2 regions of the Komagataeibacter saccharivorans genome follow, and region 1 is predicted to be linked to the other one. Evidence: predicted binding sites of a transcription regulator. Region 1 holds the regulator's gene; the other holds the start of a gene.
What was found. Region 1 encodes HrcA, which represses chaperone genes, less so after heat shock. Its sites were predicted from a motif close to GTTNGCACTCNCNNNNNGNGAGTGCNAAC; they were not measured.
Positions count from the first base shown of each region.

Region 2: a site for HrcA is predicted at 4,173-4,201, ahead of groES (co-chaperone GroES). Genes of this name have one in related genera too.

Region 1 covers NZ_CP036404.1:2,201,875-2,209,883, reverse strand. The annotation lists one part of gene prfB (peptide chain release factor 2) at 1-754, opposite strand, end outside; one part of gene prfB (peptide chain release factor 2) at 756-824, opposite strand; gene KSAC_RS10135 (penicillin-binding protein 1A) at 893-3,457, opposite strand; gene KSAC_RS10130 (aldo/keto reductase) at 3,567-4,454, opposite strand; gene hrcA (heat-inducible transcriptional repressor HrcA) at 4,572-5,651, opposite strand; gene rph (ribonuclease PH) at 5,797-6,525, shown strand; gene rdgB (RdgB/HAM1 family non-canonical purine NTP pyrophosphatase) at 6,522-7,139, shown strand; gene KSAC_RS10110 (NAD(P)H-dependent flavin oxidoreductase) at 7,211-8,009, opposite strand, start outside.
Region 2 covers NZ_CP036404.1:2,843,368-2,851,376, forward strand. The annotation lists gene KSAC_RS13075 (hypothetical protein) at 1-25, opposite strand, end outside; gene hemF (oxygen-dependent coproporphyrinogen oxidase) at 145-1,053, opposite strand; gene KSAC_RS13085 (cytochrome c1) at 1,224-2,039, shown strand; gene KSAC_RS13090 (S-methyl-5'-thioadenosine phosphorylase) at 2,029-2,934, shown strand; gene KSAC_RS13095 (dienelactone hydrolase family protein) at 3,188-3,850, opposite strand; gene groES (co-chaperone GroES) at 4,289-4,579, shown strand; gene groL (chaperonin GroEL) at 4,642-6,291, shown strand; gene KSAC_RS13110 (cold-shock protein) at 6,586-6,789, shown strand; gene KSAC_RS13115 (ATP-dependent DNA helicase) at 6,830-8,009, opposite strand, start outside.

The sequences.
Region 1 (8,009 bases):
CGGTCTGGCACGCCACCACGATCCCGGTGGGGATGTGGGTGATACGGATGGCCGATTCCGTCTTGTTGACGTGCTGCCCGCCAGCGCCGGACGCGCGGAACGTATCCACACGCAGGTCGGCTTCATTGATCTCGATCTCGATCGAATCATCCACCACGGGATAGACCCAGACGGATGCAAAGGATGTCTGCCGCCGTGCCGCCGCATCGAAGGGGGAGATACGGACAAGGCGATGGACACCGGCCTCGGTCTTGAGCCAGCCATAGGCGTTGGGTCCGCTGACCTGGATGGTCGCGGATTTCAGCCCGGCCTGTTCCCCTTCCGAGCTTTCCATCATCGTGACCTTGTAGCCATGCTGCTCGGCCCAGCGGGTGTACATGCGCAGCAGCATTTCCGCCCAGTCCTGCGCCTCCGTCCCGCCTGCGCCGGCATTGACTTCAAGGTAGCAGTCATTGCTGTCAGCCTCGCCCGAAAGCAGGCTTTCGGTCTCGCGCCGCTTGGCTTCATCGGCCAGTGCGCGCAGCACGCCCAGCGCTTCGCCCACAACGGCCGAATCGCCTTCCATTTCGGCAAGCTCGGCCAGTTCGATCGTATCACGCACATCGGCCTCAAGCCGCTGCACGCCCTCGATCTGGTTGGCCAGCAGCGTGCGTTCACGCATGAGCTTCTGGGCGGCGTCGGAGTCGTTCCACAACTCCGGGTCTTCCGCCCGGTTGTTCAGTTCCGCGAGGCGGTCAATTGCGACATCCCAGTCAAAGATGCCTCCTCAGCAGTGCCACCGACTGCTTGATCTGGTCGTTCAGGGCCTCTGTCTCGGCAGACATGGGCTTGCTCCTTGGTCAACAGTAAACTGTGCGGGCATGCGCGCCGCCATGCCCGGCGATAAGGGGCGTCAATACAGGCCGCCCATGCCAATGTCACCCCCGGAAGACGGGGCCGGACCGGTATCGGCAGGGGCCGCCGGGTGCGCGACCGGGGCCGTGCCCTCCGCCGGGGTGGTGGGGTTACCCGGGGTTGCGGCCATATCGTTTTCGGAATCAGGCATGTTCTCGGCCCCCGTATCCGCAGCCGTCAGGCCCGTACCGGACCCGGCGCCCAGATCCACGCTCATACCCGGTTCCTGACCGGGCTTGAAGGCGTCGATCGCCATGCCCATGCCCGTATCGTAACGGGCCAGCCTTACGCCATCGGGCACCGGAAAATCCAGACGCGGGCGGCTGGCGAGCGCCGTCTTCATCACCTGATTCCAGATCGGCCCCGCGATGACGCCGCCCGTCTCGTTCTTGCCCAGTGACTGCGGGGTGTCGAAGCCGATCCAGACTACGGTCACCAGATCAGGAGAGAAGCCCGCGAACCAGGCATCGTTGAAATCCTGGCTGGTGCCGGTCTTGCCCGCGATGGGCCGGTCGATACCGGCACCCGCACGCACGCCGGTGCCACGGCGTATGACATCCTGCATCATCGCCACGATCTGGCTGGCGCTGGCGGCGGAAACGACCTGCGGGCGGGTATCGGCCATCTGCGGGCCGGTTGCGGGCGTTGCGTTGGGCTGCCACGCGATCCCGTCGGGCCGCCACATGACATTGCCGTTGCGGTCCTTGATGTCGTCAATCAGGGTGGGCGTAACCAGCCTGCCGCCATTGGCGATGGTGGCGTAGGCCCCGGCCTCCCGCATCACGGTGGTTTCCACGGCCCCGAGTGCCGCAGGCAGTACCAGCGGCATGGAATGGGCAAGGCCCAGCGTCTGGGCAAGCTGGGCGACAGGCTTCATGCCGATCTGGGCGGCCAGGCGGATCGTGACAAGATTGCGGGATTCGCGCAGGGCGTCATGCAGCGTGGTGGGGCCCCAGAAATCCTTTTCATAATTGCTGGGATGCCATTCGCCGTAGCTGACCGGGGAATCGTCGAATTTCTGCGATGGCGAGATACCGTTTTCCATCGCCGCGAGATAGACGAAGGGCTTGAATGACGAACCCGGCTGGCGCGCCGCCTGTGTCGCGCGGTTGAACTGTGATTCCTTGAACGACCAGCCCCCGACCATGGCCATGACGCGCCCGGTATGCACGTCAATGGTGGCCAGCGCGCCTTCCACATGCGGTATCTGCCGCACGGCGACGCCGCCGCCATCCGCCTGTGGCTCGATCAGTATCACATCGCCGGTCTGCACGCCCTTTCCGGTGCGCATCCATGCCCGGTCACGCGCCAGCAGGTCGCCGGTATGGGGCACGACAGGGTCCCGCCCTTCCAGCCAGCCCACACGCCCCGTCGCCGCCGACAGGACAACGGCCATGCGCCACTGCTCCAGTATACCGGCAGGGGGCGTGACATGGGCCAGTTCACTGGCCCACTCCCCGCCCACGTTCCGGGCATCGACATGTCCCACGGCCCCGCGCCAGCCGCCATGGGCGCGGTCGTACCGCTCCAGCCCGTCGCGCAGGGCCGAAGTCGCGACCTGCTGCAGATGCGAATCGAGCGACGTATGGACCGAAAGGCCACCTTCCATCGTGGTGCCGATGCCGTATCGTTCGATCAGTTCACGGCGCACCTCTTCGGCAAACCATTCGGAACCGGGCACCGGACCGGGACGGGTGAAGTTGGCGGGGACCAGCGGTTCAAGCTGGGCGGCATGCGCCTCCTCGGGCGTGATGACATGCAGGTCCGCCATACGGTCCAGCACCCAGTTGCGCCGGGTGGTCGCCGCCTGCACATAACGGTGCGGATTGTAGTTGGTGGGCGATTTGGGCAGCGCGCCAAGGAAGGCCGCCTCCGCATTGTCCAACTGATCCAGCGGCTTGTTGAAATAGGTCTGGGCCGCAGCGGCAATGCCGTACGCACCTTCGCCCAGATAGATCTCGTTGAGATAGATTTCGAGGATCTGCTCCTTGCTCAGCGTCTGTTCCAGACGCATGGCAAGCAGGGCTTCCTTGATCTTGCGGTCGATCGAGACAGCATTCGATCCCAGCAGCATGATCCGCGCGACCTGCTGCGTAATGGTCGAAGCCCCGATGGGACGATGCTTGGTGCCATGCATCATCATGTCGGTCAGCCCGGCGCGCAGGATCGCCAGCGGGTCGACACCGCCATGGGTAAAGAATTTCTGGTCCTCCGCGGCAAGGAAGGCGCTGCGCACGCGTTCGGGTATGGCGCTGTAAGGCACGAATATGCGCCGTTCTGCCGCCAGCTCGGCCATGACCTGATCATCGCCGGAATACAGGCGGCTCATGACCGGCGGCTGATAGGTGCGCAGGCCGTCCACGGTGGGCAGCCCCTCGCTCAGGCGCGCATATTCGCGCCATACGACCAGCCCGCCCACGCTGCCACCCAGCAGGGCCATGGCCAGCGTCGTGCCCGCAAGCCAGCGCACCATCCGGTATCGTGGCCGACGGGGGCTGGCGGTTTCCGGTCGGGAAGGTCCATCACTCCGGCCATCGCGGCCTGATCCGTCAGCAAGCGTCATCCGGTATCCAATAGGGAAAGAAAAGGGCCGTTCTGTGTCGAAGCCCCCTGTCTAGCATTGTCCGGCGGCGCCGTCGCCCCCGATCCATCTACCGGGATGCCGCCGGTCCCTATACGGCGTTACGGCTGCCCCATTCGGCGCGGCCTTCGTTATCAAGCTGATGGAATTCCTCATCACTCAGCACAATCGCTGCTGCGGCGGCGTTATCGGCCACATGTTCGGGGCTGCCGGTGCCGGGAATGGGCAGCATGACCGGCGCGCGGCGCAGCAGCCATGCCAGCGCGATCTGGCCGGGCTGGACACCTTTTTCCGTCGCAAGGCGGGTCAGGAACGTCTCGCCGCGCGTAAGCCCGCCCGCAGCGAGCGGTGCCCACGGGATGAAGCCGATATTTTCACGCGTGCAGTAATCCAGCACATCTTCCGAATAGCGGTTGACCAGATTGAAGCGATTCTGGACCGTGGCGACGGGAAAATACAGCCGTGCGCGCTCGATCATCTCGACCGTCACTTCCGACAGGCCGACATGGCGGATCAGCCCCTGCGCGCGCATGGTGGCGATCGCCTCGAACTGCTGTTCGGGCGTGCAGTCCGCGCCGACACGGTGCAACTGCCACAGGTCGATGCGTTCCACACCCAGCCGGCGCATGCTCATCAACACGCACTGACGCAGGTAATCGGGGTTGCCCACCGGCTTCCAGATATTCGGCCCATGCCGCGTATGGCCGCCCTTGGTGGCGATGACCGTGTCGGGATAGGGATGCAGCGCCTCGCGGATCAGGTCCTCGCTGACATAGGGACCATAGGCATCCGCCGTGTCGACGAAATTGATCCCCAGTTCGGGCAGGCGGCGCAATGTCGCAAGGGCCGCCGCCCTGTCGGCGGGTTCGCCCCATATGCCCGGACCTGTAATGCGCATGGCCCCGAAGCCCAGCCGCGTGACCTCAAGGTCACCGCCAATCATGAACGAACCGGACCGCCTTGCATCGGGAGTGAACATCCCATCCTCCTTGCGCTTTCGGCACGCCGTGGAGACGGCGCGCGGTTACTGTCGTGTAACCATAATGGGGGGCCGCGAGTCCGGTTGCATGTATGGGCTGCATCACACCCCTACCCTTCAGCCCAGCATGCGGCCGATCACGCGCGCGGTGTAATCGACCACGGGAATGATACGGGCGTAATTGATGCGCGTCGGCCCGATCACGCCAATCGCACCCACGATCCGGTTGCTGTCCGTGCGCGCGGGGGCGACGACGACCGACATGCCCGCCATCCCGAACAGCCCGCTTTCGGCACCGATGAAAATGCGTACCCCTTCCGATTCGCGCGCCAGATCAAGCAGACGCAGCATGGTTTCCTGCGTTTCCAGCCGCTCGAACAGCATCTGGATGGTGGTCAGGCGTTCGATTTCGGTCACATCGGCCAGCAGCCGCCCCTGCCCGCGAATGAACAGGGTGCCCCCGCGTTCGTCAGCGCCACTCCACGTTGCAAGGCCACTGGCAACCACTTCCGCCGTCAGATGATCGAGTTCGGTACGGTTGGCGGTCATGTCGGTGCTGACCGTCTCGCGCAGGCGGTCCAGCGTCTGGCCCGACAGATGGGCATTGAGGTAATTCCCCGCCTCCACCAGTGCGGAAGGCGGCAGGCCAGACGGTGTCTCGATCACGCGGTTTTCGACCTGACCGTCCGCGCTGACCAGAATGACCAGCGCCCTGCCCGGACCAAGGGCCACGAATTCGATATGCTTGATGACGGTGCCATCGCTTTTCGGGGCCATGACCACGCCTGCGGCACAGGACAGGCCCGACAGCATGGATGACGCCTGCGCCAGCATATCCTCCAGCGACCGACCCTTCACATCCAGCATGCCCGCGATGCTTTCGCGTTCCTCATCACTCAGGCTGCCGAACTGGAGCAGGCCATCCACAAACAGCCGTACGCCCTTTTCCGTGGGCAGCCGTCCCGCCGACGCATGGGGGGAAAACAGCAGCCCCGCATCCGTCAGCTCCGCCATGACGTTACGAATCGTGGCGGGTGACAGCGACAGCGGCAGGCGCTGCGACAGCGTGCGCGAACCCATCGGCTCGCCCGTTTCGACATACTGTTCCACGATTTCGCGCAGGATCGCGGCGGAGCGGGCATCCAGCCCCGATAACAGGGGCGGCGGCACTACGTGGGATCGGGTTTCCATAGCCATGCCTCCTGCCTTTCATGCCTCAGTTCATGCGGGCGTCCCGCATGGCCTTCATTATAGCAGATCAATCACATCCCTGCCCACGCGGGACTGGAAAAGGGGGCGGATTGCAGGCTATGCCGCCCCATCACTTTGCGGAGTTATGCCCATGCGTCCATCCGGCCGTGCCCCTGACGCCCTGCGTCCCGTCTCCATCCAGACCGGCTTCGCCCGCCATGCGGAAGGTTCCGCCCTGATCCGCATGGGGGGAACCGAAGTCCTGTGTGCCGCCAGTGTCGAAACCCGCGTACCACCCTTCCTGCGCGGCAAGGGACAGGGCTGGGTCACGGCGGAATACGGCATGCTGCCGCGCGCCACCCACAGCCGCGGCCACCGCGAAGCCGCCAAAGGCAAGCAGAGCGGCCGCACGCAGGAAATCCAGCGCCTGATCGCGCGTTCCCTGCGCGCGGTGACGGATCTGAAGGCGCTGGGAGAAATCTCGATCACCGTGGACTGCGACGTGCTGAATGCCGATGGCGGCACGCGCTGCGCCGCCATTACCGGCGCATGGGTCGCCCTGCGTCTGGCGCTGGAAAAGCTGGTACGTGACGGCACGCTGGCCGCCCTGCCGCTCAAGGGACAGGTGGCGGCCGTGTCATGTGGCCTGACGGCGGAAGGTGCGGTGCTCGACCTCGATTACGATGAGGACAGCACCGCCGCCGCCGACGCCAATTTCGTCCTGACCGCCGAAGGGGGCATTGTTGAAATTCAGGGCACGGCGGAAAAGGACCCCTTTACCGAAGACCAGTTCAACGCCCTCATGCGTCTGGCGCGCACGGGCACGGCGGAACTGTTCCGCATACAGGCCGCAACCATCGAGCAGGTGACCAGGGCATGAATACGCACACCAATCGCCTGCGCCGGGGGGATACGCTGGTCCTCGCCACCCATAACCGGGGCAAGGTTGCGGAATTCGCCGCCCTGCTGGCCGGGTATGACATCCGCGTTGTCTCGGCTGGTGAACTGTCGCTACCTGAACCGGAGGAGACGGCCGACAGCTTTGACGGCAACGCCATCCTCAAGGCGCAGGCTGCGGCGAAAGCTGCCAACCTGCCCGCTCTGGCCGATGATTCCGGCTTCTGCGTCGCAGCACTGGGCGGTGCTCCGGGCATCTTCTCGGCCCGCTGGGCCGGGCCGGAAAAGGACTATCCCGATGCCATGCGCCGCATCCACGAACAGATGGGCGACACCCCCGATCGCAGCGCATGGTTCATTTCCGTGCTGTGCCTGGCATGGCCGGATGGAAACACCGAAACCTTCGAGGGACGGATCGATGGCCATGTCGTCTGGCCGCCGCGCGGCACGAACGGGCATGGTTACGATCCTGTTTTTGCCCCCGGCAAGGGCACCCGCAGCTTTGCCGAAATGACGGAAGCGGAAAAGAACGACATAAGCCATCGCGCACTGGCTTTCGCCCTGTTCCGCGATGCCTGCCTGCCCATGACGGACTGAGCGGTCCCGTCTCAGTAAAAAAGGCTGGCTCCCGGGGGATGCCAGCCTTTTTCATGTCCGCATGAACGGGTTTAACGCCCGGTCAGTATCCGTTCCATCAGTTCCGCCACCGTCGGCACATGGCCGTTGGCGTAAAGCGGGTCGGTGGCGAAGCGCCAGGCATTGGTGCCGCCGAACATCAGGTTGTGATCCATCACCTCATCCTGATCCGGCCCATGGGCATGGGCGACGGCCTGAAGGGTCTTCTGGATACAGTAGGAACGCGGGTCCGCCTTGTGCCCGTTGGAATAGGCGGGCGGACGTTGCGACCAGTTGGAAAAGCGGCATTCCGACAGGCAGCCCATGCAGGCCCCCTGATCGGCAAGGATTTCGCGTGCCTTTTCCGGGGTCACGAACACCAGCGTATTGTCCGGCGTGCGCATGGCCTCGGTATAGCCTTCTTCCATCCACAGCTTTGCACGCTGCCCGTCTTCGGGCGTGACGAAGACCTGCCGGCCGCGCGCGCCAATGGCCAGCGCCATGGTATGCGCGCCCAGTTCCTCGGGCGAGAAGGCAATCTGCCGCTCACTGCGTGCCCGCAGTTCATGCAGGAAGCTGTTGTTGACGGCGGATGAATAGAAACCCGTGGGCGAGAAGCGGTTGAGGAACACGTCCCCTTTCTTCAGCGTCAGCAGGCGGCGCTTCCACGAATCGGGAATCGGGCTTTCGCGCGTCAGCAGCGGTCGCGTGCCGAACTGAAAGGCGATCGGACCCAGTTCGGGATTGTCGATCCAGTCCTGCCATTCCTCCAGCCACCAGACGCCACCGGCCATGATGATGGGGGTATCATCCAGTCCGAAGCTGCGCATCTGCTTGCGCAGCGCCAGCACG
Region 2 (8,009 bases), 640 kb from region 1:
CCAGAAGGTTGCGCCGCCCGATCATGGCTGTGCCCGCCTGTTCATGGTCCCGTGCGCCCGCATGCCGCAGCCCCATGGCGCGGGCGGCATGGCGGTGGTCGGGGCGGATCGGAGCCAGGTGTGTCGGGCGGGCATGGGCTATTCTTATGGCCAGTGGACCTCGGGGGGAAGGCTCATGAGGATGGCTTCGGTGTTTCCGCCCGTTTTCAGGCCGAAAATCGTGCCCCGGTCATGCAGGAGATTGAACTCCACATACCGTCCGCGCCGGACAAGCTGCGCCTTGCGCTGTTCTTCCGTCCACGGTTCCATCATCCGGCTCCGCACGATATCGGGGTAGGTTTCCAGAAAGCCCAGCCCCACATCGCGCGTAAAGGCGAAATCCGCGTCGAGGTCGCCGGTATTGAGCCGGTCATAGAAAATGCCGCCCAGCCCGCGCGGTTCATTACGGTGGGGCAGGTAAAAATACCTGTCACACCAGTCGCGGAAGCGGGGATAATATTCGGGGTCATGCTTTTCGCATGCCTGTCTGAACCCGTCATGGAACCGTTCGCCGTCGCTGATGGCTTCGGCGCTTTCGGGAAACATCGGCGTAATGTCGCCGCCGCCGCCAAACCAGCCCTGTGTGGTGACGATCATGCGGGTGTTGAAATGGGCCGCGGGCACCAGCGGGCTGCACATATGGGCAACAAGGCTTATGCCTGTTGCGAAAAAGCGCGGATCTTCCGATGCGCCGGGGATCGAATCGCGAAAGCCGGGGCTGAATTCGCCACTTACCGTCGAGACATTGACCCCGACCTTTTCAAATACACGCCCGCGCATGAGGCTTATGACACCGCCGCCGCCGGGCGTGCCGTCCTCATTGGTGCGGTTCCAGGGCGTGCGCTCGAAACGGCCCGGTGTTTCCTTGCCCGGCAGGGTGGGGGTGCCGGCGGCAGCGGCTTCGGTCTCGATCTGTTCGAAGGCTGCGCATATGCGGTCGCGCAGGGTTTCAAACCACGTCCGGGCCGTGTCCTTCAGCGCGTCATGGGCGACTGGTGTGCGGGAAATTGTCATGGTCGTATCGTTCTGCCCGTTCAGGTCATTCGCAAAGGATATTACGGGTGCCCGTTTGTCCCGCCTATTGCAAGACGGGCAATTGCAAGACCCGTCATCCTGCCGCTAGGAAGGTTGCCAGCGTGGGATACTGGCGCGAAAAGGGGTACGGAATTGTGGCGGGAGCGGACATGGATGAGCAGGGCCAACAGCGGTGCGATACGCCCGGCAGGCACGCCGCACGGCGCCATGGCGCGCTGCTGTCGGGTCTTGTAGCCCTTGGCCTTGTGTCAGGTGGTTCCGCCATGGCGCGCGATTACCGTGAACCGCCCCGCCAGACATGGAGTTTTCAGGGGCCGCTTGGGCATTTCGACATGGGCGCGGTCCAGCGCGGCTATACCGTTTACGCGCAGGTCTGCTCCGCCTGCCATGGCATGAAATCGGTTACCTATGGCGACCTTGCGGGCCTTGGCCTGAAGGAAAGCGATGTCGACGCCATAGCCCATGCCCATCATGTGCCAGCGGGCGTGGATGCCGGGGGGCACGCGCTTTCGCGCCCGGCCAGCGCGGATGACCACCTGCTTTCCCCCTATCCCGATGCCCGAACGGCGGCTGCGGCCAATCATGGCGTGATGCCGCCGGACCAGTCCCGGCTGGCGGTGGTCCATCCCGGTGGGGTGGACCGGATCTATGCGTTCCTGACCGGTTACGGCCAGCCTGCGCCCCCCGGCATGGTCGTGCCGCAGGGCATGTTCCACAATCCCTATGCCGCGCAGGGACTGACCGCCATGCCGCCGCCGCTGCATGAAGGCGGCGTGACCTACCCCGATGGCACACCGGCCACGGTTGCGCAGCAGGCGCGCGATGTCACCACTTTCCTTGCATGGGTGGCGACGCCGCACCTGACCGAACGCCACCGGCTGGGGGTGGGCGCGGTCGTGTTCCTTGTGTTCGTGCTTATTCTTTCCATCTGTCTGAAACGGAGAACATGGTCCAATGTCCCCTAATCCTGCCACTGACGAGCAGATCGAGCCGGTTATCGGCCTGATCGGCGGTTCCGGCCTGTATGATATCGAAGGTCTTGAGGACAAGGAGTGGCGCACGGTCGAAACCCCATGGGGCAAGCCGTCCGACCAGCTGCTGTTCGGTCGTCTGGACGGTGTGCGCTGCGTGTTCCTGCCCCGGCACGGGCGCGGGCATCCGCTGCCGCCGTCACGGCTGAATTACCGCGCCAATATCGATGCGCTGAAGCGTTCGGGCGTGACCGACATCGTGTCGCTTTCGGCTGTAGGCTCGCTTAAGGAAGAACTGCCGCCGGGCCATTTCGTGGTGATCGACCAGTTCATCGACCGTTCCTTCGCGCGCGAAAAGAGCTTTTTCGATACCGGATGCGTGGCCCATGTCGGCATGGCCGATCCGCTATGTCCGCGTATTGGCGACGTGCTGGAAGGCCAGTGTCGGGAACTGGGGCTGGATGTGACCCGTGGCGGTACCTATCTGGTCATGGAAGGACCGCAGTTCTCCACCCGTGCCGAAAGCAACCTCTACCGCTCATGGGGCTGTTCGGTTGTGGGCATGACCAACATGCCGGAAGCCAAGCTCGCCCGTGAGGCGGAGATCTGCTACGCGACCGTCGCCATGGTCACCGATTATGATTGCTGGCACGACGATCACGATAGCGTGACAGTGGATGCCGTGGTCAAGGTGATGCAGGAAAACGCAAGCCGCGCGCGGGCGCTGGTCCGTTCGGTCATCCCCCGGCTGGGGGCGAAGCGTGGGCCGTGTTACGCCGGTTGTGACCGTGCGCTGGAACACGCGCTGATTACCGCACCCGAAAAGCGTGATCCCGCCCTGCTGGCCAAGCTGGATGCGGTTGCGGGCCGTGTGCTGAACCGCGCTTGACTGGTGTGACTTTCCCGCTGCCGCAAGACAGGCAGCGGGATAAAGGGCCGGAAACAGCGTGTATCCGGCCCGTCGCCTTACCGGGGCGCCCCTTGAGGCCGTTTGCAAAGCCTGTCGGGAAATATCCAGAAATCATACGGACATTCCTGGTGAGGCTTTTTTCAAAAAGCCTTCGGAAGACGCCGCCTTTTTGAAAAAAGCGGCACCCAGAAACCTTCCTGTTTTTATTAAAGATTTCTTTTCAAACACTCGCTTACAGCCAGTGTTCAAAAAAGCTCAGGCTGCGCTGCATGGCCAGCGTGGCCGCCGCTTCGTCATATGACGGGCGATCCGTGCAGCCAAAGCCGTGATCGGCCCCTTCATAGGTGAAGATTTCAATATCCTCATGCGCGGCGCGGATGGCGTCCACATCGTTTGCGGGGATATGGGCATCTTCCGCCCCGAAATGGAGCTGCACGGGGCAGTTGGGCGTCTGGTTGCGGGTCGCGGCAATGCCGCCGCCGTACCAGGCGACCGCAGCGGAAAAGGTGGTTGTATGACATGCCGCTTCCCATGCCAGCTTGCCGCCCCAGCAGAAACCGATGATGCCCTTCTTTTCCGTGGTCAGGCACCCGGCGGCGGCGGTGAGGTCCCTCAGCGCGTTTTCCTCGCCCACCTCGGCACGCAGTTTCAGTCCTTCCTGCACGCCATTGCTGTCATAGGGCAGGATGGTATCGCGGCGGACACGGTCGAACAGCGCGGGTGCGATGGCCTGATAGCCCGCCTCTGCCAGGGAATCGCATACGGCGCGGATATAGGGCGTGATTCCGAAAATTTCCTGTACGACCACCACGCTGCGCGCGGCGTATGGGCGGCCTGCCCGGTAAGCGGAAAACGTATGCCCGTCTGCCGCGGTAACGGTTACGACTGCGCCCATGGTGGTCCCTCATTTCTTATCTGCATTGCGGGAAAAGAATGATGCCCGTTCCCGCCGCGTCAATATGAAACAGCGTGAAGGCGGGTTTTTCAAGGACTCCGACCCTGCAATGCGGGGAACCGGAATCGGGGGAGGGGCCGTGCCATGCGGTTGTATGGCAGCAGCCCACAGCTTTCGGTCATGAAAGCTTAATATGCGATAATATATTGATAATTAACGGTTAAATTGGTGGCTGTCCTGTCTGCTGCCGGGATTGTGCGATTTAGGCCTGTTCCAGCCATGCGGTGTTCTTGACACCCGTCGGGGTGCTTCCTATCTGGGTATTAGCACTCTCACGAGGGGAGTGCTAACGCGATGCGGCCTGGCGCGCGCGCCAAACCGGTGGCGTTGCTTAATTCAAGGGCGTTACCTTTTTTATAGATGTGGAGCGATCCATCCATGACGAAATTTCGTCCCCTGCATGACCGTGTGGTCGTCCGTCGCCTCAAGAGCGAGGAAAAAACAGCAGGTGGTATCATCATCCCTGAGACCGCCAAGGAAAAGCCGATGGAAGGCGAGGTGATCTCGGTGGGCGCAGGTGCCCGTAACGAACAGGGCCAGATCGTGGCGCTGGACGTGAAGGCGGGTGACCGCGTCCTGTTCGGCAAGTGGTCGGGCACGGAAGTGACGATCGACGGTGAAGAACTGCTGATCATGAAGGAAAGCGACATCATGGGCGTGGTCGGCTGACCACCCCGCGCTTTTCGCACCGAGTAACCTTTTAAAAAACCTTCCATACCGGAGAAAAGAAAATGGCAGCCAAGGACGTAAAGTTCGGCGGTGAAGCCCGCCAGCGCATGCTGCGCGGCGTTGATATCCTTGCGGATGCGGTAAAAGTGACGCTTGGCCCGAAGGGTCGTAACGTCGTTCTGGACAAGAGCTTCGGCGCGCCGCGCATCACGAAGGACGGTGTCTCCGTCGCCAAGGAAATCGAACTGGCCGACAAGTTCGAGAACATGGGCGCGCAGATGGTCCGTGAGGTCGCATCCAAGACCAACGACATCGCGGGCGACGGCACCACCACGGCAACCGTTCTGGCGCAGGCCATCGTGCGTGAAGGTGCCAAGGCTGTTGCCGCCGGCATGAACCCGATGGACCTCAAGCGCGGCATCGACAAGGCTGTCGGTGTTGTCGTTGAAGAGCTGAAGAAGAACGCGAAGAAGATCACGACCCCGGCTGAAACGGCACAGGTTGGCACGATTTCCGCCAATGGCGAGCATGAAATCGGCGAGATGATCTCCAAGGCCATGCAGAAGGTCGGCTCCGAAGGCGTCATCACGGTGGAAGAGGCCAAGGGCCTGCACACCGAGCTGGACGTGGTCGAGGGCATGCAGTTCGATCGTGGCTACATCTCCCCGTATTTCGTGACGAATGCGGAAAAGATGACCGTCGATCTGGACAGCCCCTACATCCTGATCCACGAAAAGAAGCTGTCCTCGCTGCAGCCGATCCTGCCGCTGCTCGAAGCGGTTGTGCAGTCCGGCCGTCCGCTGCTGATCATTGCGGAAGACGTTGATGGCGAAGCGCTGGCGACCCTGGTGGTCAACAAGCTGCGTGGTGGGCTGAAGATCGCCGCCGTCAAGGCGCCGGGCTTCGGTGACCGTCGCAAGGCCATGCTGGAAGACATCGCGATCCTGACCGGTGGCCAGGTCATCAGCGAAGACCTCGGCATCAAGCTGGAAAGCGTCACGCTGGACATGCTGGGCACCGCGAAGAAGGTGCACATCGACAAGGAAAACACCACCATTGTCGAAGGCGCTGGCAACAGCGAGGGCATCAAGGGCCGTTGCAGCCAGATCCGTGCGCAGATCGAGGAAACCACCTCCGACTACGACCGTGAAAAGCTGCAGGAACGCCTTGCGAAGCTGGCAGGCGGCGTTGCCGTGATCCGCGTCGGTGGTTCCACCGAGATCGAGGTGAAGGAACGCAAGGACCGCGTTGACGATGCCCTGCACGCGACCCGTGCGGCGGTTGAGGAAGGCATTGTCCCCGGCGGCGGCACCGCACTTGCCCGCGCATCCACCAAGCTGGGTGGCCTGCACTTCCATAACGACGACCAGCGCGTCGGTGCGGACATCATCCGCAAGGCCCTGCAGGCTCCGCTGCGCCAGATCGCCCACAACGCGGGTGAAGACGGTGCGGTCATCGCCGGCAAGGTTCTGGAAAACGACACCTACACCTTCGGTTTCGATGCCCAGATCGGCGATTATAAGGATCTGGTGGAAGCCGGTATCATCGACCCGATGAAGGTTGTCCGCACGGCGCTGCAGGATGCGGCTTCGGTTGCCGGCCTGCTCATCACCACCGAAGCGATGGTGGCCGAGCGCCCGGAAAAGAAGGCCCCTGCGATGCCGGAAGGTGGCATGGGCGGAATGGGTGGCATGGGCGGCATGGATTTCTGATCCACGCTGTTCCTGCGTGGCTCCCGCTGGGGGCCACCCGGACCGACGAAAAAAAGGGGGAAGGGCCAGTGGCCTTTCCCCCTTTTTTTATGCCCCGTGCATGGGGCATCGGCGTATGTGATGTCAGGAGTATTTGACATGGACGCCCATTTCATGCTGCCCCTATGGAGCACGAACGACGTGAAAGTGGCTGGGTGTTTTCCGGATGCCCCGTTTTTTTCATGGCCGTAAAGGCACGCGCCCGGATTCCCGGTATTAGGACCGGCAAGGATGGCGCTGGAGAAGAGACTGGCTATGGCTACCGGAAAAGTAAAATGGTTCAACGCGACCAAGGGTTTTGGCTTCATCATGCCTGATGATGGCGGCAAGGACGTGTTCGTCCACATCACCGCCGTTCAGGCCGCTGGCCTGCGTGGTCTGAACGAAGATCAGGCCGTCAGCTATGACATCGCCATGGAGCGCGGCAAGGCTGCTGCGACCAACCTCAAGGCGCTCTGACGTCTCTCCCGGTCAGGGGGGAAGGTCTGCGGGAACCAGATCAGGAAAGCTGGTCTGCGGAGGTATCGTGCGCCTGCAGGAACTCCGTAATTTCCCGTGCCGCGGCGCTCAGGCCAAGGCGGCGGACCATTACCCCCTCGGGAAAAGCCGACAGCAGGCGTGACGGGGTGCGCCTGTCCAGAAGGACGAATACGCCCCTGTCCTGCCGACTGCGGATCAGGCGACCAAACGCCTGACGCAGGCGCAGGCGGGCGATCATGTCGTCATAACGCCCCGGCGCCCCACCGGACAGGTGGATGCGGCGCTCCCGGTGCAGGATATCCGGGCGTGGCCACGGCACGCGCTCGAAGGCGACCAGCCGCAGCGCATCGCCCGGCACATCCACTCCATCCCGCATCGCATCGGTTCCCAGCAGGCAGGCATTGCGTTCACTGCGCAGGATGTCCACCAGTGTCGCGTTGTCCATCGGGTCCACATGCTGGGCAAACAGGGGTAGTCCCGCTGCTTCCAGCGGGGTGATGATGCGCCTGTAGACCTCGCGCAGCCGCGATATGGCGGTAAACAGCCCCAGCGCCCCGCCACCGGACGCCATGAACAGGGTGCGGTAGGCCCCGGCCAGCGCCGCCGGATCGTCATGGGCGACATCGGTGATGATGTAGGCACGGCTCTGCTGCGCATAATCGAACGGACTGGCAAAGGACGCCCTTATGGCGGGCGATGGCAGGTGGACCGCGCCTGATCGGGCTTCCGCCGCATCCCATGCGCGTTCGCTTTCTTCTTCCGTTCTGTTCCCGCCCGTTTCGTCGCGCAGGGTGGCGGATGTAATCAGCACCCCGTGGGCGGGGGCGGCCAGGACACTGGCAAACGGTATGGTCGGGTCCAGCCAGTGGCGATACAGCCCCACATCGCGCTCGCCGGGGTTCTGCCCGTCGCGCCTGTCCATGCGGATATAGTCGATATAATGCGGGGTCTCGCCTTCGGGCGGGCGTTCTCCGGCCTGCAGGGTGCCCAGCATGGCGCACCAGCCATCGACGCGGGACAGGGCACGGCGGCGGATGGAGCGGATCGCCGCCGCAATCCGTTCGCGCATGGGGGTGTCCAGCCAGTCCGCTTCGGTATCCAGCACTTCCTCCAGCCGCGCGACGAGCGTGCGCAGCGGCTCGGCCAGTCGTCGCAGGGCGCGTTCCAGTCCCTGTGCCGCCATGCGCAGGGAATCGGGC